3 regions of the Pseudoxanthomonas sp. LjRoot204_2 genome follow, and region 1 is predicted to be linked to each of the others. Evidence: predicted binding sites of a transcription regulator. Region 1 holds the regulator's gene; each other region holds the start of a gene.
The links. Region 1 encodes sigma-54, which starts transcription at its own class of promoters, with help from an activator protein. Its sites were predicted from a motif close to TGGCACGNGCNTTGC; they were not measured.
Positions count from the first base shown of each region.

Region 2: the regulator sigma-54 is predicted to act here: its motif matches at 5,247-5,261, upstream of glnA (type I glutamate--ammonia ligase).
Region 3: the regulator sigma-54 is predicted to act here: its motif matches at 3,845-3,859, upstream of flgB (flagellar basal body rod protein FlgB).

Region 1 is NZ_JBGFFG010000076.1:1,923-9,407, forward strand. Features, by position in the region: gene fliD (flagellar filament capping protein FliD) at 1-670, shown strand, start outside; gene fliS (flagellar export chaperone FliS) at 721-1,137, shown strand; gene AC04L7_RS05545 (hypothetical protein) at 1,134-1,439, shown strand; gene AC04L7_RS05550 (PilZ domain-containing protein) at 1,443-2,027, shown strand; gene AC04L7_RS05555 (response regulator) at 2,242-2,874, shown strand; gene rpoN (RNA polymerase factor sigma-54) at 3,112-4,536, shown strand; gene AC04L7_RS05565 (response regulator) at 4,552-4,932, shown strand; gene AC04L7_RS05570 (sigma-54 dependent transcriptional regulator) at 4,925-6,385, shown strand; gene fliE (flagellar hook-basal body complex protein FliE) at 6,462-6,821, shown strand; gene fliF (flagellar basal-body MS-ring/collar protein FliF) at 6,869-7,485, shown strand, end outside.
Region 2 is NZ_JBGFFG010000032.1:2,739-10,133, reverse strand. Features, by position in the region: gene AC04L7_RS02910 (YheT family hydrolase) at 1-467, shown strand, start outside; gene AC04L7_RS02905 (YbhB/YbcL family Raf kinase inhibitor-like protein) at 581-1,195, shown strand; gene AC04L7_RS02900 (RDD family protein) at 1,263-1,694, shown strand; gene AC04L7_RS02895 (hypothetical protein) at 1,714-3,132, opposite strand; gene AC04L7_RS02890 (DUF4377 domain-containing protein) at 3,226-4,050, opposite strand; gene AC04L7_RS02885 (undecaprenyl-diphosphate phosphatase) at 4,291-5,088, opposite strand; gene glnA (type I glutamate--ammonia ligase) at 5,301-6,710, shown strand; gene AC04L7_RS02875 (P-II family nitrogen regulator) at 7,143-7,395, shown strand, end outside.
Region 3 is NZ_JBGFFG010000168.1:370-6,845, reverse strand. Features, by position in the region: gene AC04L7_RS09585 (ATP-binding protein) at 1-975, opposite strand, end outside; gene AC04L7_RS09580 (flagellar protein FlgN) at 1,074-1,418, opposite strand; gene flgM (flagellar biosynthesis anti-sigma factor FlgM) at 1,424-1,732, opposite strand; gene flgA (flagellar basal body P-ring formation chaperone FlgA) at 1,901-2,548, opposite strand; gene AC04L7_RS09565 (chemotaxis protein) at 2,802-3,755, shown strand; gene flgB (flagellar basal body rod protein FlgB) at 3,894-4,280, shown strand; gene flgC (flagellar basal body rod protein FlgC) at 4,292-4,699, shown strand; gene AC04L7_RS09550 (flagellar hook capping FlgD N-terminal domain-containing protein) at 4,726-5,406, shown strand; gene flgE (flagellar hook protein FlgE) at 5,441-6,476, shown strand, end outside.

The sequences.
Region 1 (7,485 bases):
CACCGAAGCGGTGCCCGGCCTGACCCTCGACCTGAAGACCAAGGGCACCAGCACGGTCACCGTATCGACCGACACCGCGGCCGCCAGCAAGCTGATGCAGGATGTCGTGACCGCGTACAACACCGCCATCGGCGCGATCAACGCCAGCACCAAGTACAACGCCGAAAGCAACGAGCCTTCGGCGCTGACCGGCGACGCGCAGATGCGCAGCGCGGCCGGCCAGTTGCGCAACCTGATGGGCGACCTGCTCGGCGGCCTGGCGGCGCAGGGACTGGATGCGAAGACGATCGGCCTGCAGACCAAGGGTTATCCGACCTCCGACGGCACGCTTGTGTTCGACAGCAGCAAGTTCACCGCGGCCCTGACGGCTGACCCGGAGAAGATCCGCACCGCCTTCACCGGCGACACCGCGTTCGCCGGCCGGCTGCAGACCGCGGTCAGCAGCTATGTGGGCACCGATGGCGCGTTCACCCTGCGCACCAACGGGCTGAACGCGCAGATCAAGGATGTCGCCACGCAGCGCACCGCACTGGATGCGCGCATGGAGGCCGTCGGCAACCGCTACAAGGCGCAGTTCGTGGCGCTGGACAGCATGATTTCGCAGATGAACACCACCAGTTCCGCCCTCGCCCAGCAACTGGCGTCGCTCACCGCTCAGACGAGCAGTTAATCACCGCGGGTCCGGACCGCCTCCCCGACCGGATCCCCAGGAGAAATGGAATGTCACTTCAGTCCTACGCCGCGCAGTACCGCAACACCGGCCTCAGCAGCGCCGTGATGGAAGCGGATCCGCACCGTCTGGTCGCCCTGCTGCTGGCGGGCGCCTGCGAGCGCCTGCGCCTGGCGGAAGCCTGCGTGATGCGCGGCGACCTGGCCCGCAAGGGCAAGGCCATCGGCGAAGTCAGCGCCATCATCGGCCACCTCAACGGCTCGCTCGACCACGAGGCGGGCGGCGAGATCGCCGGCAGCCTGTCGGCCCTTTACGACTACGTGCAGACGCGCCTGATCGAAGCCAACCTCCACAACGATCCCGCCGCCCTGCGCGAATCGCTGGACCTGCTGGGCGAAATCGAGTCAGCGTGGAACGCCATTCCCAACGAGCAGCGCCAGGTCCCGGCGATGGCCGCGGCAGGATGAGCACCGCGCCGGCCCTCGACGAGCTGTTCGCCCAGCTGGACGCCATGCGTCGCGCCCTGCACGCCGGTGAACTGGAAGACGTGGAGCGCCTGCTCAATCGCCACGACCACGACGTGCGCGCCTTCCTCCATGCCGACGGCGGCCGGAGCGCAGGCTACGACGCGCTGGCCGTCCTGCTGCGCGCGCAGCTGGAACTGCAGAAGAGCATGCAGGACGCCCGCGAGCAGGCGCGCGTACGCATGCACGCCACGCAACGCGCGGATCGTGCCGCGCGCGCGTACCTGTCCGTCGTCGAGGGATGAGCCATGACTACCCCGATCGTGCTGGTCGAGCACCCCGCCGAGCACGCGCTCTTCGATGGCGCGCTCACCTGTGACGTCGTGCTGCCGGCGCGCTTCGACGCCGGCCAGCGCGCGTTGATGCAGGCACCCTCGGAAGCGCTGCTGAAGGGATTGGCCGTCGCCGAAGACGTCCGCGGCGACGATCCGGAAGAACGCAAGGAATCCACGCCCACGCAGCAGCGCATCGAAGCCAAGCTGGACCTGGTGCTCTCGCTGCTGGGCCGGCTCTCACGCCGCCACGAAGCCGCGCTTCCCGTGACCGGCCTGCGCTGGTCGCATCGGGGCATTCGCCTGGACGCGGCCTCGCTGCCCGCCTGCGCAAGCGGTACGCCCGGCATCGTCACGGTACAACCGGCGACGTGGCTGAGCGACCAGATCGAGTTGCCGGCGACCGTGCTGGACCATGTCGAGGGATCGCAGGGACTGTTCCACCTGTGGCTGCAGTTCGATGCCCTGAATGCCGGCCTGGCGGAAGCGCTGGACCGTCACCTGTTCCGCCTGCATCGCCGCCAGGTCGCCGAAGCACGGCAGCTGGCCAGCCGGACGTAAACGCGTTTCGCGCAGATCGTCCGGGAGCGCACCAGCGGCCGTGCGCGCGTCACGTCGACAATCTGCGGTATTCGCTGTTTTCGGCGGGACACGGACGCCGCAAGCGTGACGTGCGTCGTGCTTTCACCGCTCCATCGCGATTATGAATTGGCGCCGCGCACGTGCACCGTTATGGTGACTTGATCCTGCAACGCGACAACGACTGATTTCTCCCGTGCGTGTACTCATCGTCGACGACCACACCCTGGTCCGCGCCGGCATCGGCCGGCTGCTGCAGGCCCTGCCCGACGTCGATGTCGTGGCCGAGGCCTGCAATGCCCAACAGGCGCTCGACATGGCGGCGATCCACCGCCCCGACCTGATCCTGCTGGACCTGTCCCTGCCCGACCGCAGTGGCCTGGACCTGCTGCCCCTGTTGCGCGAATCGCTGCCGCAGACGCGCGTGGTGATGATGTCGATGCACAACGATCCCACCCAGGTACGCGTGGCGCTCGATCGCGGCTGCGCCGGCTTCGTGGTGAAGGAAGCCGCGCCGATGGAACTGGAACTCGCGTTGCGTGCGGCCGCCGACGGCCAGGTATTCCTGAGCCCGCAGGTGTCGTCGAAGATGCTGGCGCCGATGCTCAACCCGCAGCGTCCGACCGGCATCGCCGCACTCTCGCCGCGCCAGCGCGAAATCCTGCGCCAGCTCGGCAGCGGCATGAGCAGCAAGGAAATCGCCGCCCAGCTCGGCATCAGCGTCAAGACCGTCGAAACGCACCGCGCGCGGATGATGGAATCGCTGGGCTGCCGCCGCGCCAACGATCTGCTGCTGCTGGCCGCGCGCCACCAGAACGAACTGGCCTGAGCCTTGCAGTATCCCGGGAGCGACACCGCTTCCGTGACGGAATTCCGTTATCGCCACGCCCTTCCGGGCGCCTGCCTCCGCCATTGAACCGACGTCGTAGGGGAAACCCTGACGGCAGGTGGGGCGTGCCCGCAGCACGACCAGAAACGCCCTGATTTTTTTTCCGTCACCCGACCCGCACAGTGTCAACACGATGTGAAGCCAGCTCGGCATGCCATCGAATCGGGGATCACGGGAATGAAGACGGGACTTTCCACCCAGCTCGGGCAGCAACTCCACCTGACGCCGCAACTGCTGCAGTCGATCCGGCTGCTGCAGCTGGACGGCCTGCAGCTGGAGATGGAGGTGCGCCGGGCACTGGACCTCAATCCGCTGCTCGAAGTGGAGGAAGTACAGGACGCCGACCCGGCCGGTGACATCGAGGTGCTCCCCGCACAGGACGTGGCGACGCTGGAAACGGCCGCGTTCGACGAACTTCCCGAATCGAACCTGTGGGACGTGGCCGGTGCCGGCTGGCAGGACGGCGACGACGACCGCATGCAGCGCGTCGAGGCCGGTGAATCCAGCGACCCGCACGTCCGCGTGCTGGACCGCCTGGCGCTGGAACTGGACGATCGTGCGCTCGACGTGGTCGCGTTCTGGCTGGAGCACACCAACGACGCCGGCTACCTGGAGCAGGCACCCGATACGCTGGCGCTGCTGGCGTCGGCGCGCTTCGACCTCACCACCGGCGCCGCACTCGCCCTGCGCGAGCGCCTGCTGCGCGGCGAGTTCCCCGGCCTGACCGCGGCCGACGTGCGCGAATGCCTGCTGGTACAGCTGGACTGCCTGCAGGGGCGCGTGCCCGCCCGCCACGTCGCGCGCCGCATCGTCACCGACGGCATGGCCCTGCTGGCCGCGCACGAGTACGACGCCCTCGCCCGCCTGCTGGAGCTCGACCTGGACCAGGTCATGGAAGGCGTGCGGCTGGTGCTGTCGCTGGATGCGCGCCCGGGCGCGTCGCTGGCGCCTGCCCCGACCGGTTACATCGTGCCGGACGTGGTGGCCTGGCACGCCGACTGCGCGTGGCGCGTGGCACTGAACCCGGCCACCACCCCGCGCGTCCGCGTCAACGCCATGCAGGAACGCGCCCTGGACCAGGTCGAGCCGTCCGAAGGCGCCGGCAAGTTGCGCGAACTGCTGCAGGAGGCGCGCTGGCTGACCCGTGGCCTCTCCATCCGCTACGACACCCTGCTGCGCACCGCGCGCGCCATCGTCGAACGCCAGGCGGGCTTCCTGACCCAGGGCGACGAAGCGATGGCCCCGCTGACGCTGAAGGAGATCGCCGATGCCATCGGCATGCACGAGTCCACCGTCTCGCGCATCACCACCGGCAAGTACATGCAGACCCCGCGCGGCACGTTCGAGCTGAAGCACTTCTTCGCGGTACGTCTGGAAGGCGCCAACGTGTCCGGCCCGGCCGTCCGCGCGATGGTCCGCCGCCTGATCGATTCCGAACCGGCGGGCAAGCCGCTGGCCGACGAGGCCATCGCCGGCCTGCTGGCGCGCCAGGGCATCCATATCGCCCGCCGGACCGTCGCCAAGTACCGTGAACAACTCGATATCGCTCCCGCCCGGGAACGCCGACGCGCTACCGTATCCGTCTTGGCCAAGGCTGGATAACGGAGCACGACCGCAATGAGCAAGATCACCGTACTGCTGGTGGACGACCACGAAGGTTTCATCAATGCCGCCCTGCGCCACCTGCGCAAGGTGGAATGGCTGGACATCGTGGGCCGTGCCAGCAATGGCCTGGAAGCCATCGAACGCTCCGAGACCCTGCGTCCGGACGTGGTGCTGATGGACCTGGCCATGCCGGAAATGGGCGGCCTGCAGGCCACCCGCCTGATCAAGACGCAGGACGCCCCGCCCTTCATCGTCATCGCCAGCCACTTCGACGACGCGGAACACCGCGAACACGCGATGCGCGCCGGCGCCGACGACTTCGTCAGCAAGCTTTCCTACATCCAGGAAGTCTTGCCCATCCTCGAAAAATTCAAAGACCGCCGCCATGAGTGAATCCCGCATCCTCGTCATCGACGCCGACGCCACGCGTGCCGAACGCCTGGCCGGACTGCTCGAATTCATGGACCTGACGCCCCGCTGGGTCTCCAGCGCCGGTGACGTGGATGTCCGCCGCGCCCGGCAGCACGACTGGCTGGCGGTGGTGGTCGGTTCGCTCGACGACCAGAAGGCCGCCGACGGCTTCTTCGCGTGGCTGGGCAAGGCCCCGCTGCCCCCGCCGGTGCTGCTGCTGGAAGGCGACACCGCGGGCTTCGCGGCCGCCCACGGCCTGCACGAGGCCGGGGTCTGGGCGCTGGAAAGCCCCATCCGCCACGCCCAGCTGGAAGCCTGCCTGCGCCGCGCCAGCCTGAAGCGGCTGGATACCGAACACCAGGCCCAGCAGGTCAGCACCAGCGGCCCGACCGGCAACAGTCCCGCGGTCACCCGGCTGCGCCGCATGATCGAGCAGGTTGCCACCTTCGACACCACCGTGCTGGTGCTCGGCGAGTCCGGTACCGGCAAGGAAGTGGTGGCCCGCGCCATCCACGACCAGTCGCCGCGTCGCGACGGCCCGTTCGTGGCCATCAATTGCGGCGCCATCCCGCCGGACCTGCTGGAGAGCGAGCTGTTCGGCRACGAGYAKGGCGCCTTCACCGGCGCGCTGACCGCCCGCAAGGGCCGCTTCGAAATGGCCGAAGGCGGCACGCTGCTGCTGGACGAGATCGGCGACATGAGCCTGCCGATGCAGGTCAAGCTGCTGCGCGTGCTGCAGGAACGCAGCTTCGAGCGCGTCGGCGGCAACCAGACCATCCGCTGCAACGTGCGCGTGATCGCCGCCACCCACCGCAACCTGGAAGCGCGTATCGCCGACGGCCACTTCCGCGAAGACCTGTTCTACCGGCTCAACGTGTTCCCCATCGAGATGCCCGCGCTGCGCGAGCGCGCCGACGACCTGCCCGACCTGGTGATGACCATCGCCGCGCAGCTCTCGCGCACCGGCCGCGGCGAAGTGCGCTTCGCCAGCGAGACGCTGCAGGCGCTGCGCCTGTACGCCTGGCCGGGCAACGTGCGCGAGCTCACCAACCTGGTCGAGCGTCTTGCCGTGCTGCATCCKGGCGGCCTGGTGCGCGTGGCCGACCTGCCGAAGCGCTACCAGCCGGAAGGCGTCGAGGTGCCGGCCGCGCCTACCGTCGTCGCAGCGCCTGCGCCGGCCGCCACCGCACCCGCCCCGTCGGCCATCGTGGCGGCGGCCGTGACGCCCGCCGATCGCCTGCCCGAAGCCGGCATCGACCTGCGCGAGCACATCGCGCAGATCGAACTGAACCTGATCCGCGACGCGCTGGACCGCGCCGGCGGCGTGGTCGCGCATGCGGCCCAGTTGCTGGGCCTGCGCCGCACCACGCTGGTGGAAAAGCTGCGCAAGTACGGCATCGAGCGCGAAGACGTGGCGCTGGCGACGGAAAACTGACTGGCCCCGGGCGCGGTTTCCGGCACGGGTCTTGCAACCGACTACGCAAGACACCCGACGACCGAAGCACCCGCCCATGTCCGACGTCACTTCCATCCTCTCGCAGATCCGCAGCTACCAGCACCAGGTCGGTACCCGCGCACTGGAGCCGATGCCGAATCCGGGCGCGATCGGCCCGGGGCGGGTGGGACTGGAGCAGCCGGGCGTCAAGGCGCCCAGCTTCGGCGACACCCTGCAGAACGCGCTCGAGGGCGTGAACAACGCGCAGAAGACGTCCGGCGCGCTGGCCCAGGCCTTCGAACTCGGCGACCCGCGCGCCGACCTGGCGCGGGTGATGGTGGCCGCCCAGCAATCGCAGGTCGCTTTCCGCGCCACCGTCGAGGTCCGCAATCGCCTGGTGCAGGCCTACCAGGACGTGATGAACATGCCGCTGTGATGCGGCACCCACCTTCCCTTTCCTTCTCCTAGAACCGACCCGTCGCCATGGCCCTCACGCTGTCCAAGGAAGCCCTGAAGGAATCGCTGACCGCCGACAAGGCCGGCGCGGCGCTGACCAAGATGCAGGACGCCCGCGTGTTCAAGCAGATGGGCACGCTGCTGCTGATCGCCGGTGCGGTGGCGGTGGGCATGATGGTGTTCTTCTGGTCGCAGAAGCCGGCCTACACCCCGCTGTACACCGGCCTGGACGCCAAGGCCACCGCCGAAGCCACCGACATGCTGCGCGCGGCGCAGATCCCCTTCCAGCTGGACCAGGCCAGCGGCGCGATCTCCGTGCCCGAAGAAAACCTGCACGATGCCCGCCTGAAGCTGGCCGGCGCCGGCCTGGCCGAAAGCGGCCGCCTCGGCTTCGAGATGATGGAACGCGATCCCGGCTTCGGCGTCAGCCAGTTCGTCGAGAACGCGCGCTACCAGCACGCACTGGAAACCGAACTGGTCCGCACCATCACCACGCTGCGTCCGGTGCGCGACGCCCGCGTGCACCTGGCCATCCCCAAGCCCAGCGCGTTCACCCGGCAGCGCGAAGTGGCCAGCGCGTCCGTGGTGCTGGACCTGCGCTCGGGCACGATGCTGGAGCGCAACCAGGTCGATGCCATCGTCCA
Region 2 (7,395 bases), on a different contig from region 1:
CGGTCTGCCCGCTGCTGGATCCGGCCACCACGATGGACCGCATCGAGCGCGGCATGCCGCTGTACGACTGGTATTTCGCCCGCAAGTGGCGCCGTTCGCTGGAGCGCAAGCGCCACCTGTTCCCGCAGCGGCACGATTTCGACGACACCGTGCTGGCGCTCGACATCCGCGCGCTGACCGATTGGCTGGTGCAGCGCCACACCGGTTTCGGCACGCTGGACGCCTACTTCGACGGCTATGCGATCTCGGGGGATCGGCTTGCCGGCCTCGAGGTGCCGGCGCACATCCTGATGGCCGAGGACGACCCGGTGATCCCGTTCGACACCTTCCGCGACTGGGCGTTGCCGCCCCAGGCCACGCTGGAGATCGCGCCATGGGGCGGGCATTGCGCCTTCATCGAGAACGTCGCCGGCGATGGCTACGCCGAGCGCTGGGTCGCCGAGCGCCTGGCCGCCACCACGGCCTGAGCGGTCCCGCCCGTTACAATCGGGTCCTTGCCGGGCGTTGGCCGGGCGCGCCATCCGGACTGCGACGGCGCCCCTCCGGCGCCTGGTCTTCCCCTTTTTTCGAGGAGCCACCCATGCGTCTGTGGAGCGACAGTTTCGAGAACATGAAGCCCATCCCGGCCGAGTTCGCGATGGGCCAGCCCGACGGGTTCGCCGCCAACCGCAATCCGCACCTGGCGTGGACCGACGTGCCGGACCGGACGAAGTCCTTCGCCCTGCTCTGCATCGACCCCGATGCACCGACCGTGCCGGACACCGTGGGTCGCGACGACCTGCAGATCCCGGTGGAGCAGCCGCGCGCGCACTTCATCCACTGGGCGATGGCGGACATCCCGCACGGCGTGCGCGAGATCGCGGCCGGCAGCTGCAGCGACGGCGTCACTGCCCGGGGCAAGCAGCAGCCCGCCGGACCGGCCGGCGCACGCCAGGGATTGAACGACTACACCGGCTGGTTTGCCGGCGATGCTCAGATGGGAGGCGACTACCACGGCTACGACGGTCCCTACCCGCCGTTCAACGATGCACGCGTTCACCGTTACTTTTTCCGCCTGTTCGCACTGGATGTCGCCGCGCTCGACCTGCCGGCCCGCTTCACCGCCGGCGACGTGGAGCGTGCGATGCAGGGCCATGTGCTGGCGGAAGCACTGGTGCACGGCACGTACACCTTGAACGCGACCCTGCGCGATTGAGCCCGTGGAGGGCGGCAATCCCTACGAGAGCCCGCGAAGCGCCGTCGCCGATCCCGGAGGCGACGGCGTGCCGCACGTGCCGGCCACGAAGGGCCGCCGCTTCGTCCACTGGATGATCGATCGCGTCATCGTGATCGGGCTCATCTTCCTGGCCCTGCTGGTCGCGGGGATGATCGGCGGCGACGCGGTGCTGGCGTGGGCCGGGCGGCTGACGTGGTGGCAGGAACAGCTGATCGGTTACGTTGCGATCATCCTCTACTACACGCTGATGGAAGGGATCACGGGAACCACGATCGGCAAGCTCGTGACCGGTACGCGCGTGGTCGACGAGGCAGGGCGCCGGGTCCGGTTCGGCCAGGCACTGCTGCGCAGCGCGAGTCGCGTGGTGCCGTTCGAAGCCTTCTCGGTCCTGCTGGCGGACGATGACGATCCGCGGGGCTGGCACGACCTCTGGCCGCGCACGCGCGTGGTACGGAGGCGCGCGGCCGCGATTGCGTGAGGGATGCGCGTGCGGTACCTCACTCCGCCGCGTGTCGCCAGCGCGTCCGCCCATCGGCCCCGATGACCAGGCACGTGCCGGTGGGCGGGCATGCCGGCGCCACGCGGACCTGCTCCGGATCCAGGCCCAGCCGCCATGCCAGTCCCATCTGGCCGATGGCATAGAAGCGCTGCGCGTCCGCGACGCTGACATGCAGCGGCGCGGGGATCCGTTGCGATTCCAGTGCCTGCAGCGTCGTTTCCGCCCAGTGCGCGCGACCGATCAGGCCAGGATGGTCCAGCCGGCGCGTGCCCTCCACCGCGATCCACGACGACACCACGATCAGCGTCGCCACCCACAGCGCGGCAGCATCGGTCGCCAGGCAGCGCGCCAGCGCGATCACGGGCAGGATCACGGCGATGGCTGCGTAATACTCGTAGCTGTTCCAGGCGAACAGGAAGTAGGGCGCGTACGCCAGCACGGCGAACGCGCCGACGCACATCCACTGCCACCGCGTCAGCAGCGTCCGCCCGCGCCAACCGGCGACCGCCCAGGCTGCCAGCATCGGCAGTGCGGTGGCCGCGATCCAGGCCAGTCCTCGCATGCGTTCGCCCGCGACTGCCATCCGCATCGCCTCGCGCGGGACGTTCAACAGCCATGCGCCGAACGATGCGGCGTTGCGCACGACATTGCTGCCCAGGCCGAATGCGTACGACGCATCGGTGTTGGCGGTAAAGCGCGCGCGCAGCACCAGCCACACGCCAACGACCGCCACGCAGGCGAGCCACGCGACGAGTTCGCCGCGATCCGGCCTGCGCATGGCAACGAAAGCGGCGACCACGATCATCAGCGCGGGCGTCAGCGCGGCGGATTCCTTGCTCAGCAAGGCCAGCGCCAGCCATACCGGCAGCGACGCGAGCAGCACCGTACGCCAGTTGCCGGCCGCATCACGCGCACTGATCCAGGCGGCCAGCAGCAGCGTGGTGAACAGCGTCAGCAGGGCATTGTTGGCAGCGGCCGCCCAATGCACCGGCAGCAGGTGCATCGTCAGTCCGACGTACACGGCGCCAGCGAGCGCGGCGATGCGGCCGGCGTGCTGCCAGCGACAGGCGCGCGCGAGGCGGAGGGCGAACAGCGCAACGCCCAGCGTGGCCAGGACATGCAGGATCAGGCTGACCATGTGCGCGGCATGCGCACTGCCGCCCAGCGACGCGTCGATCCAGCGCCAGTAGCCTTCCTGCGAAAGCGGCCGCCAGAAGCGCGGCGGCGACGAAGGCCAGAAATCCGACCACCACGGCGCGCCCGTGGCATTCGTCGCATGCGCCGCATGCAGGAACACGTAGTCGTCGCCCCAGAATGGCGTCTGCAGCGCCGGCCACCACATCGGCAGGGCGGAGACGACCAGGAGTGCGACAGCGATCCAGGGAAGGGGAGAAGCGTTCCTTGCGGGGGGGTGCATGCTGGCGCGTCAGGTGCGGTGACGCGCCACTATAGCGGCTGACCGACAGCCACGAAGCACGCCCTGGATCAGGCGCGCTTCGTGCGACGGACCTTATTTCTTCTCGCTGGCCGACTCCACCACCATGTCCAGCACGTAGGCATTCGAAGATCCGTCGGCGGGCGGGTTCTTCACCGTGTAGCGGTCCACGCGCAGGACGTTGCGGATGCCGGGCTCATGCATGTAGCCCTCGATGCTGTCGTAGAAGTGCTGGAACTCGCCCGGCGTGCCGACTTTCAGGCCCTTGTCGTCGTAGGCGATCTCGCGCACCTGCAGGCACTGCTTGTCGGGAATCAGCGGGTGGCTGCACGGCTTGGTGTCCGCCGCGACTTCAAGGAACACGCGTTGGCCGGGGCCGCCATAGCGGGTCTCGGCGGTCGGGTTGCCGGCGAACAGCAGTTTTTCTCCGGTCGCGGTGGTCAGCGCGAGTTGAGCGACGCCGTCCTGCGTGGCGGCGACCTTCAACGTCCCATCCAGTCGCTTGCCGATCTCCTGGTCCAGCGCCATCAGCGCATCGTCGGTGCAGGCCATCATGGTCGACGTCAGTCGACCGATGGTGAGGCTGGTGTCCGACAGTGTGTAGGTGCCGCCCATGCGATTGCAGGCGTTGGACACGCCCAGCCGTCCTTCCCTGAAGTCGAACTGCACCGGCTTGTCGGGCCGGACGAACAGCGCATCGATGCGCTTGCCCTGCGTGTCCGTCGCGTCCATGAGTTGCCAGTGGTACTGGGGAAGCAGGGCGGCCGCGTCGATCGTTGCGGCTGCCGCGGTGTCCGGGGTGGTGGCGGCCACGGTGGGCGCTGGCGTGTCGGCCCGTTCCGCCGGCTTGGGGCAGCCCGCGAGGGCCAGTGGCAAGGCGAGCAGCAGCAGTCGTTTCATGGCGTTCTCCGTCGACGGTGGCCCCATGCAAACGCGCGGCAGGTTGGAATGGGGTGAAGGCCGGGCATCGCGCTTGATTGTAGGAGCGACGTCAGTCGCGACCTCGCCCCGATAGCCATTCACCGTGCATTGGGATGAACGCGCCGCAGCGCGCCCGGATGGCAAACAGCCGCTTCAGGGCATGTCGGCCGTGCGGTCGCGACCGACGTCGCTCCTACAGGGAGCAGGGAGCGCGGCGGCTCAGCTGCCGACCGGCATCAACAACAGCAGCAGCGCGCCCAGCACGATGCGATAGATCGCGAAGCCGGTGAAGCGGTGCGCCTTGATGAAGCCCAGCAGCCACTTCACCACCACGAAGCCGGTGACGGTGGCGGCAGCGAACGCCAGCGCCACCTCGCCCCAGTTCTCGCTGCCCAGCGCATCGTCCTTCACCAGTTCCAGGAACGCGTAGCCGCTGGCCGCGAACATGGTGGGAATGCCGACCAGGAACACGAACTCCGCCGCGGACGAGCGCCGGCTGGTGCCCGCCAGCATCGCCATGAAGATCGCGGCGGCCGAACGGGAGGTGCCCGGGAACACGCCCGCCACCACCTGCGCCAGGCCCACCAGCACCGCGACCTTCCAGGTGATGGTGGCGACGTCGCCGCGCTTCTCGGCGAAGTGCTCGGCCACCAGCATCCACACGCCGCCGATGATCAGGGCCCATGCCACGGGCGTGACGGTTTCCGGGAGTTCCCATCCGGCCAGGCGCACCGGCAGGCCGACCAGCGCAGTGACCAGGAAGGCCACCGCCAGCTTCATCGAGTAGTCGCGGGCCTGGGGATCGCGCCAGCAGCCGGTCGTCAGTTCCCAGATGCGGCGGCGGAAGACCAGGGTGGTGGCCAGGATGGCGCCGGCCTGGATCACGATGTTGAAGAAATCCGACCGCTCGCCCAGCCAGTGCTGCGCGATCAGCAGGTGGCCAGTGCTGGACACCGGCAGGAACTCGGTGAGGCCCTCGAGGATGCCGAGCAGCAGGGCGGCGAGCAGGTCGGTCATCGGAGCGGGCTTGCAGGGTAGGGCGGCAAAGAATAGTGGAAAGCGCCACGCACCGCGTTGGTTCGCTGAGTCAGAATTCCGCACCAAAACAGGGATTCCGTGTGACGAATCCGTCAAGGATGTCCATGACAATCAATCACTTGCCGCGTCCCCGGGGTTGGCACGGGGATTGCTGTATCCCGTCACACACTTATCCAACCCGAGGTTCCGAGATGTCCCTGGACAACGTTGAGAAGCTGATCAAGGACCACAAGGTCGAGTTCGTCGACCTGCGCTTCGTCGACATGCGCGGTGTCGAACAGCACGTCACCTTCCCCGYCAGCATCGTGGATGCGTCCCTGTTCGAAGACGGCAAGATGTTCGACGGCTCGTCGATCTCGGGCTGGAAGGGCATCAACGAGTCGGACATGGTGCTGCTGCCCGACCCGAGCACGGCCTATCTGGATCCGTTCTACGCCGACCCGACCCTGGTACTGGTCTGCGACATCCTCGATCCGGCCACCATGCAGGGCTACACGCGCGACCCGCGCGGCATCGCCAAGCGCGCCGAGGCCYACCTGAAGGCCAGCGGCGTCGCCGACGTGGCCTTCTTCGGCCCGGAGCCGGAGTTCTTCATCTTCGACTCGGTCCAGTTCGCCAACGACATGRGCAACACCTTCTTCAAGATCAATTCCGAAGAAGGCGCCTGGAACAGCGGCAAGAGCTACGACGGCGCCAACAGCGGCTACCGTCCCGGCGTCAAGGGCGGCTACTTCCCCGTGCCGCCGACCGACTCGCTGCACGACCTGCGCGCGGAGATGTGCAAGACGCTGGAACAGGTCGGCATCGAAGTCGAAGTGCACCACCACGAAGTCGCCACCGCCGGCCAGTGCGAGATCGGCGCCAAGTTCAACACGCTGGTGCAGAAGGCCGACGAACTGCAGCGCATGAAGTACGTGGTGCGCAACGTCGCCCACCGCAACGGCAAGACGGCGACCTTCATGCCCAAGCCCATCGTCGGCGACAACGGCWSSGGCATGCACGTGCACCAGTCGCTGGCCAAGGGCGGCCAGAACCTGTTTTCGGGCGATGGCTACGGCGGCCTGTCGCAGCTGGCGCTGTGGTACATCGGCGGCATCTTCAAGCACGCCAAGGCGATCAACGCGTTCGCCAACTCGGGCACCAACAGCTACAAGCGCCTGGTGCCGGGTTTCGAGGCGCCGGTGATGCTGGCCTACTCGGCGCGCAACCGTTCGGCGTCGTGCCGCATTCCGTGGGTGGCGAATCCGAAGGCGCGCCGCATCGAGATCCGCTTCCCCGATCCGCTGCAGTCCGGCTACCTGACCTTCACCGCGCTGATGATGGCCGGCCTGGACGGCATCAAGAACCAGATCGATCCGGGCGCGCCGTCCGACAAGGACCTGTACSACCTGCCGCCGGAAGAAGAGAAGAACATCCCGCAGGTCTGCTCCAGCCTGGACCAGGCGCTGGACGCGCTGGACAAGGACCGCGACTTCCTCAAGGCCGGCGGCGTGATGTCGGACGACTTCATCGATGCCTACATCGCGCTGAAGATGCAGGAAGTGACCAAGTTCCGCGCGGCCACGCACCCGCTGGAATACCAGCTGTATTACGCCAACTGATGCAGGCCTGCGCGCACATCGCCATGCACGCGGAGGGCCATGCACCGGCCCTCCGCGACGCAGCGGTCGCGCACTGAGTTCTCGCGGCGATGGCGACGGATCTCCCCTCCCACCCGTCGCCATCGCCGCACCTTATCGAGTGCATCGTCCCGCGATGCATTCGCCCGGTTGGGGAACCGGGGCACCACCTGTCTTCGATTCCTGGAGATCGCACCAACGCTGTACTTGGGGAAACACAGGAGAGGTCCATGAACCGCTGCTCCCTCCCACGTCATCCGTTCCCGCCGCAAATGATCGCGGTGGGCACGGATGCGGTTCATGCACCGCTCCGCACCGACAACGTGTCCGCCGCCAGGGGGCTGCGCGCACGGGTGACCTGAAACCGCCGGCCGGCTCCGGTCGGCCGGTTCCATCCACCATCGGGGTATGCGCATGAAACTGATCACCGCCATCATCCGGCCGTTCAAGCTCGACGAGGTCCGAGAGTCCTTGTCGCAAGCGGGCGTGTCCGGCATCACCGTGACCGAAGTGAAAGGCTTCGGCCGGCAGAAGGGCCACACCGAGCTGTACCGCGGCGCCGAGTACGTCGTCGATTTCCTGCCCAAGATCAAGATCGAGACCGTCGTGACCGACGAGCGACTGGATGCCGTCATCGAGGCCATCCAGCAGGCCGCCGGCACCGGCA
Region 3 (6,476 bases), on a different contig from region 1:
CGTGCCGCGTTCGTCGATGGCATGGCTGGCGTTGAGCAGGATGTTCATGAACACCTGGTTCAACTCGGAGGGGCGGCACTGCACCAGCGGCAGCTTGCCGTACTGCTTTTCCAGGGTGACCTTGTACTTCAGCTCGTTCCAGATGATGTTGATGGTGGAATCGAGGCCGGCATGCAGGTCGGCGGACTTCCAGCTGTCGTCGCGCCCGGAGTACGAAAAATCCTTGAGGTTGCGCACGATCGCGGTGACGCGCTCGATGCCTTCGCGCGACTCGGACATCAGCTGCGGCAGGTCGCCGGTGATGAAGTCGATGTCGGCGCGTGCACGCAGGTCCTCGATCTCGGGCAGCATCGTCTTCGGGTCCGGCAGGCGCAGCGCGCGCTCGTAGACTTCGATCAGCGAGAACAGGCTGTGCAGGTATTCCTGCAGCGAGCCGAGGTTCGAGTGCACGTAACCGATCGGATTGTTGATCTCGTGCGCAACGCCGGCCGCGAGTTGGCCGATGGAGGCCATCTTCTCCGACTGGACCAGCTGCTCCTGCGCACCGGCCAGCCGCACCAGCGTCTGCCGGAGCTGTGCATGGCGACGCTGCAGTTCCTGCTGGCGCGCATGCGCCTCGCTCACGTCGTGGAACACGACCATGCAGTGGCCGCCGCCCGGACTGTCGTGGAAGTACGCGCGCACCTGCAGCACCAGGCCGTCGTCGAGCGTGAGGTCGGCATTCCAGCGCCCGGTCTCGCGCGCGATGCGGATCGCGTCGGCGGGCAACAGGCGGGACAGCGCGGCCAGCACGTCGCCTTCATCGTTCACCAGCGCGCGGGCGGCTGCATTGGCGTGCAACGGACGCGCATCGCCACGGCACAGCAGGTAGCCATCGTCCATCAGTTCGGCCAGCGCCTTGAGATCGGCGAAGGACGGGATGTCGTCCACGGTGCAGGCGCCGGAAGGCGGATTCGTCAGCGGGTCTGTGGCCACGGATGGATCGGGTGGCGGCGATGATGGGGCGCCAGTATCCGGCGCGGCCGCAGGAGCGGCAAGGTGCGGTGTCGCAGTTTGCGGATCCGGCACCGGGCTCAGGCCACCGCGATCGGACGCGGGGCGGCGTTCGTCGATGTCTGGCCCTGGGCGTCGTAGGCGCCGTGGCTTTCGGTGCGGCCGAGGTGGCGCAGCGCCCAGTTCACTTCGCGACGCCGACGCGCCAGCAGGATGCCATTGGCGTGGTTCATGTCGGCGAGTTCGGCCAGGCGCTGGCGCAGTTCGTCCGGGAAGCCGTAGCCGGCGGCGGCGCCTTCCAGCGCCCGCAGCGCGTCCAGCTTGTCCTGGGTGCAGCGCACGAGCGCTTCCACGTCGTGCTCGACGATGGCGCGACGCTCCTCTTCCAGGGCCGCGGACAGTCGCTGGAGGGGGGCGTGCGTCATGGTGCTCAGCCGCCCAGCTGGTCTTCCAGGCCGAGCATGCCGTCGGCGATGGCCTCGCCGTTGATCTTGTACGTGCCGGCCTGCAGCGCTTCGCGCACGGCCTGCACGCGTGCCTCGTTGATCGCCGGGGCGGTGGACAGTTCGCGCTGCATGGCCTGCAGGCTGGTGGCCTCGCCGGTCAGGCGCAGGCTGTCGCCTGCCGCGCTGGCTTCCACGGGGCTGGAACGGTCGGCGCCCGCCGGGGCGACACGGCCACCCAAGGGGCCTGTGCTGCGGATGGCGGCAGGGGGAGTGCCTTCGATTTTCTGGTTCATGTCAGTCACCTGTAACAGGGTTCAAAGGAGTTATCGGCCGCCACCCGGTCGACTTTAGTGACGGATCGCACAATTCCGAGGAAGGCCCGTTTTCTGCCCGATGTCCTTCCACCCAGCGTCGGTATCGGCACCCCGCGGGACATCTTGAGGGCCGATCGCGAATTATTTTCATCGACTCACCCAGACGTCGCCGCCCGGCCCGACCACACCCTGCACCACGCGGCGCGAGGACAGGTTTTCGACGGTCACCCGCTCGTTCTCGCCTGCATCGGCCAATGCCTTGCCGGCGACGCGGACTTCCACGCCCCCGCGCCGGGACACCAGCGCCACATTGTCGCCGCGCCGGACCAGGCGCTGCGCGACCAGGTCGGTCGACGCCAGCACCGTCCCGGCAGAAAGCATGCGTCGCGCGACCCGGCCCACCGCCTGCGCCGGATCGGCGACAGCCGCCCCGACGACGCGGGAAGCATCGCGGCGCTCGGCGACGAAGGCATCGGCGGTGATGGTCTCGCCTGGCGCCACGCCACGCGCCAGCACCAGCACGGTCTGGCTGCGGCGCACGCGCACGGGCACGAACAGGCGCCAGCCGGCATCCTGCGGGCAACTGACTTCCACGTTGTTGCTGCCCTGGATGCGCGCCACCAGCGCGGCACCGCAGCGCGGCAGGCGCAGGGCGGGATCGAGCGTGGCCTCGGCTTCGCTGCCCGCAGGCAAGGCGCCGAGGGCAGCGGCCTTGATGCTGTCGACCGGCTGGAAGTCCGCGGCGAGCACGGCGCATGCGGTCAGACCGCCGATCAGGGCGGTGGTCAGGCGCAGCAGCATGGGCGGGCTCCGGTGGTTCATCGGCGGGGTGGGTRCAAAGCGTGTGCCAGTTCCTGCCCCTCGCCCTGCGCAGCGGGGAGAGGGTGCCGAAGGCGGGTGAGGGGCGAACGAAGCGRTGACGCGCCGGCGCTCGATCAGGCGCCGCGCCCGCCCCTCATCCGCCCTCCGGGCACCTTCTCCCCGCAGGCGGGGCGAAGGAAAGTGCAACGCCGCTCAAGCACCCCTTGGGCGTGCCGATAAGTTGTCCATGACCCAGGACCTGCTCAACCGCATCGACCAGCGCACCCGCCTGGCCGGCCACAACCGCCTCGCATTGCTGCTGTTCCGCCTGGGCGGGCGTCAGCTTTTTGGCGTCAACGTCTTCAAGGTGCAGGAAGTCCTGCGCCGCCCGCCCCTGTTCCAGCTTCCCGGACTGCCCACCGAATTCGTGGGCGTGGCCGACGTGCGCGGCCGTTCCGTCCCCGTGCTGGACCTGGGACTGAGCATCCGCCACCCCGAGCGGGACCCCAATCCCGAGAACGCGCCCAACTACCTGGTGGTCACCGAGTTCAACCGGTCCATCCAGGGGTTCCTGGTCAGCGGCGTGGAGCGCATCGTCAACATCGCGGTGGAAGACATCCATCCGCCGCCGGAACTGGGCGCGGAAAACAGCTTCCTGACCGCGGTGACGCGTTTCCAGGGCGAATTGATCCAAGTGATCGACGTGGAAAGCGTGCTGGCGGACATCTGCCAGTCGCGCATGGACGCCACGCTGGCGCCGGAGATGGCCCTGCCCGCCGGTGCCCCGCCGATGCAGGTGCTGGTGGTCGACGACTCGCGTGTCGCGCGCTCGCAGATCCGCAGCGTACTGGAGCAGTTGGGCGTCACTGCCACCCTGCTATCCGACGGGCGCCAGGCGCTGGACCACCTCTTGCAGGTGCACGCCGCCGGCGAGAACCCGGCCGAACGCTACGCCATGGTCATTTCCGACATCGAGATGCCTGCGATGGACGGCTACACGCTGACGACGGAAATCCGGCGCCATGCGGGCCTGGCCGGCCTCTACGTGCTGCTGCACACGTCCCTGTCGGGCGTGTTCAACAACGCCATGGTCGAACGCGTGGGCGCAAACGCCTTCGTGGCGAAGTACAGCCCGCACGAGCTGGCCGAGCACGTGCTGTTCCGGCTGAACCAGGTGGCGGCAGCGCAAATGGCGGCGTAAAGCGCCCCTCATCCGCCCCCGTATCGAGTATGGGGCACGCGCTTCGGGCACCTTCTCCCCGCCGCACGGGGCGAAGGAAGAGCACGTTCTGGCACACGCCYTGCAGCATCCCCGGCAACGGTCTGCCGGAGCGGTGCCATGTCCAATCCCATCTCCAACTACCTCGGTGTCCATGCGGCGGCACTGCCGCTGCGTGAGCAGCGCATGCAGCTGATCGCCAGCAACCTGTCCAACGCCGACACGCCGAACTACAAGGCGAAGGACCTGGACTTCCAGGCTGCCCTGAAGAACGCCGCCGCCAGGGCCGCGCCCTTGCGGACCACCAACGAACTGCACCTCACCCTGCAGGACGCCACCCCGCGCATGTTCGAACGCGATGGCGTGCAGCCCAGCCTGGACGGCAACACCGTCGACGCCGACACCGAGCGCGCCGCCTATGGCCGCGCGGCGCTGGAGTATCGCGCCTCGCTGAGCTTCATCGAATCCAAGGTGCGCACCATGCTCACCGCGATCACCGGCCAGTAAGGAGGCATGCCATGAGCAACCTGCCCATCTTCGACGTCGCCGGTTCCGCGCTGCAGGCGCAGTCCGTGCGCCTGAACACGATCGCCAGCAACCTGTCCAACGCCGATTCCATCGCCTCGTCCGCGGATGCGGTCTACAAGCCCATCGAGCCCGTGTTCCAGGCGCGCCCGCTGCGCGGCGACGGCTCGCTTACGTCGGTGCAGGTGAAGGAGATCAGCCAGAGCGATGCGCCACCGATCAAGCGCTATGAGCCCGGCCACCCGATGGCCGACGGCGACGGCTACGTCTACGCGCCCGATGTGGATCCGGTCTCGCAGATGGTCAACCTCATCTCGGCGTCGCGCGGCTACCAGGCCGGCGTGGAAGTGCTGAACACGGCCAAGGAACTCGCCCTGGCCACCCTGACCATGGGCCGCTGACGCCCCGCCACCGAGCGACCACGCACATGACCACCATCAATGGCGATCCGTTCGCCGCCATCAATACCGCCTCCTCGGGTGTGGCGACCACCAAGAAGGCCGACACGCTGGGCCAGGCCGATTTCATGCGCCTGATGACCGAGCAGCTGAGCCATCAGGACCCGCTGAAGCCGCTGTCCAACAGCGAATTCGTCGCGCAGCTGGCGCAGTTCTCGACCGTGCAGGGCATCAGCGAACTGAACACCACCGTCGGCGGTTTCTCCTCTGCGTTGACCGGCGACCAGGTGCTGAAGGGCGCGGCGCTGGTCGGCCATTCCGTCGTGGTGCCGTCCAGTTCGGTGGCACTGCCTGCCACCGGCAATGCCACGGGCCTGGTCATGTCCCCGGGTGCGGGCAAGGTGACGTTCGAGATCACCGATGCCAGTGGCGTGGTCGTGGACACCATCGACGTCGAATCCACCGGCAAGGGCGAAACCGCCTTCGTCTGGGATGGCGTCAAGGCCACCGGCGAACGCGCGGCGGCCGGCGCGTACTCCATCAAGGCCACGCATACCGGCAGCGATGGCACCGGCACCGCGCTCAATACGTACGTCGACGCCACCGTGGAAAGCGTGACCATCGGCTCCGACGGCCTGTACCTCAACCTGCCCGGCCTGGGCACCGCCCCGCTCGACTACGTGCTGCGCATCGGCAAGTCGGCGTCCTGACCTCACTCCCACCGCATCCAGCAAGGAGTCTTCCATGGCTTTCAACAGCTCGCTGTCCGGCATGAGGGCGGCCAATGCCGACCTCAACGTTACCTCGCACAACATCGCCAACGTCAACACCAGCGGCTTCAAGGAGTCGCGCGCGGAGTTCGCCGAGGTGTTCTCCACCACCGGTTACGGCCTGCTGCAGAACGGCATCGGCGCGGGCGTGCGGGTGACCAACGTGGCCCAGCAGTTCTCGCAGGGCGACATCAACCAGACCGGCCGCTACCTGGACCTGGCGATCGACCGCGAAGGCTTCTTCACCGTCAGCAACAACGGCACCAACGTGTATACCCGCGCCGGCAACTTCCAGCGCGACGCGAATGGCTTCGTCACCACGCCCGACGGTTACCGCCTGCAGGTGTTCCCGCCGCGCGCCGACGGCGTAGGCTTCGATACCGGCAACCTGGTCGACCTGCAGCTGCTGACCACCGATAGTGCGCCCTCGCCGACCACCAACGTGGACCTGGGCGTGACCCTGCCCGGCAATGCGTCGCAGCCGACGATCGCGCCGTTCTCGCCCACCGACAGCGCCAGCTACAACGAGACCACCTCGGTGACGGTGTACGACTCGCTCGGCGTGGCCCACCAGCAGGCCGTGTACTACGTTAAGACGGCCAACCCGAACGAGTGGCAGATGCACACCTATGTGGACGGCGCCTCCATGGGCGCACCGACCACCGTGCAGTTCGACAACAACGGCACGCTGACCGCGCCGGCCAACGGCCTGGTGACGCTGGCACCGTTCACGCCCAGCACCGGCGCCGGCGTGCTCAACATGACGATGAACATCAGCGGCACCACGCAGTACGGCGAACAGTTCGCCAAGCGCATCCAGAACCAGGACGGCTACGCCACCGGCAAGCTCAACGAGTTCAGCGTTTCGCCGGAAGGCGTGGTGTATGCGCGCTATTCCAACGGTGTGGACCGCGCCATCGGCCAGGTCGGCCTGGCCAATTTCACCAATCCGCAGGGTCTGGTGTCGCAGGGCAACAACACGTGGACGCACAGCTTCGCATCCGGTGAAC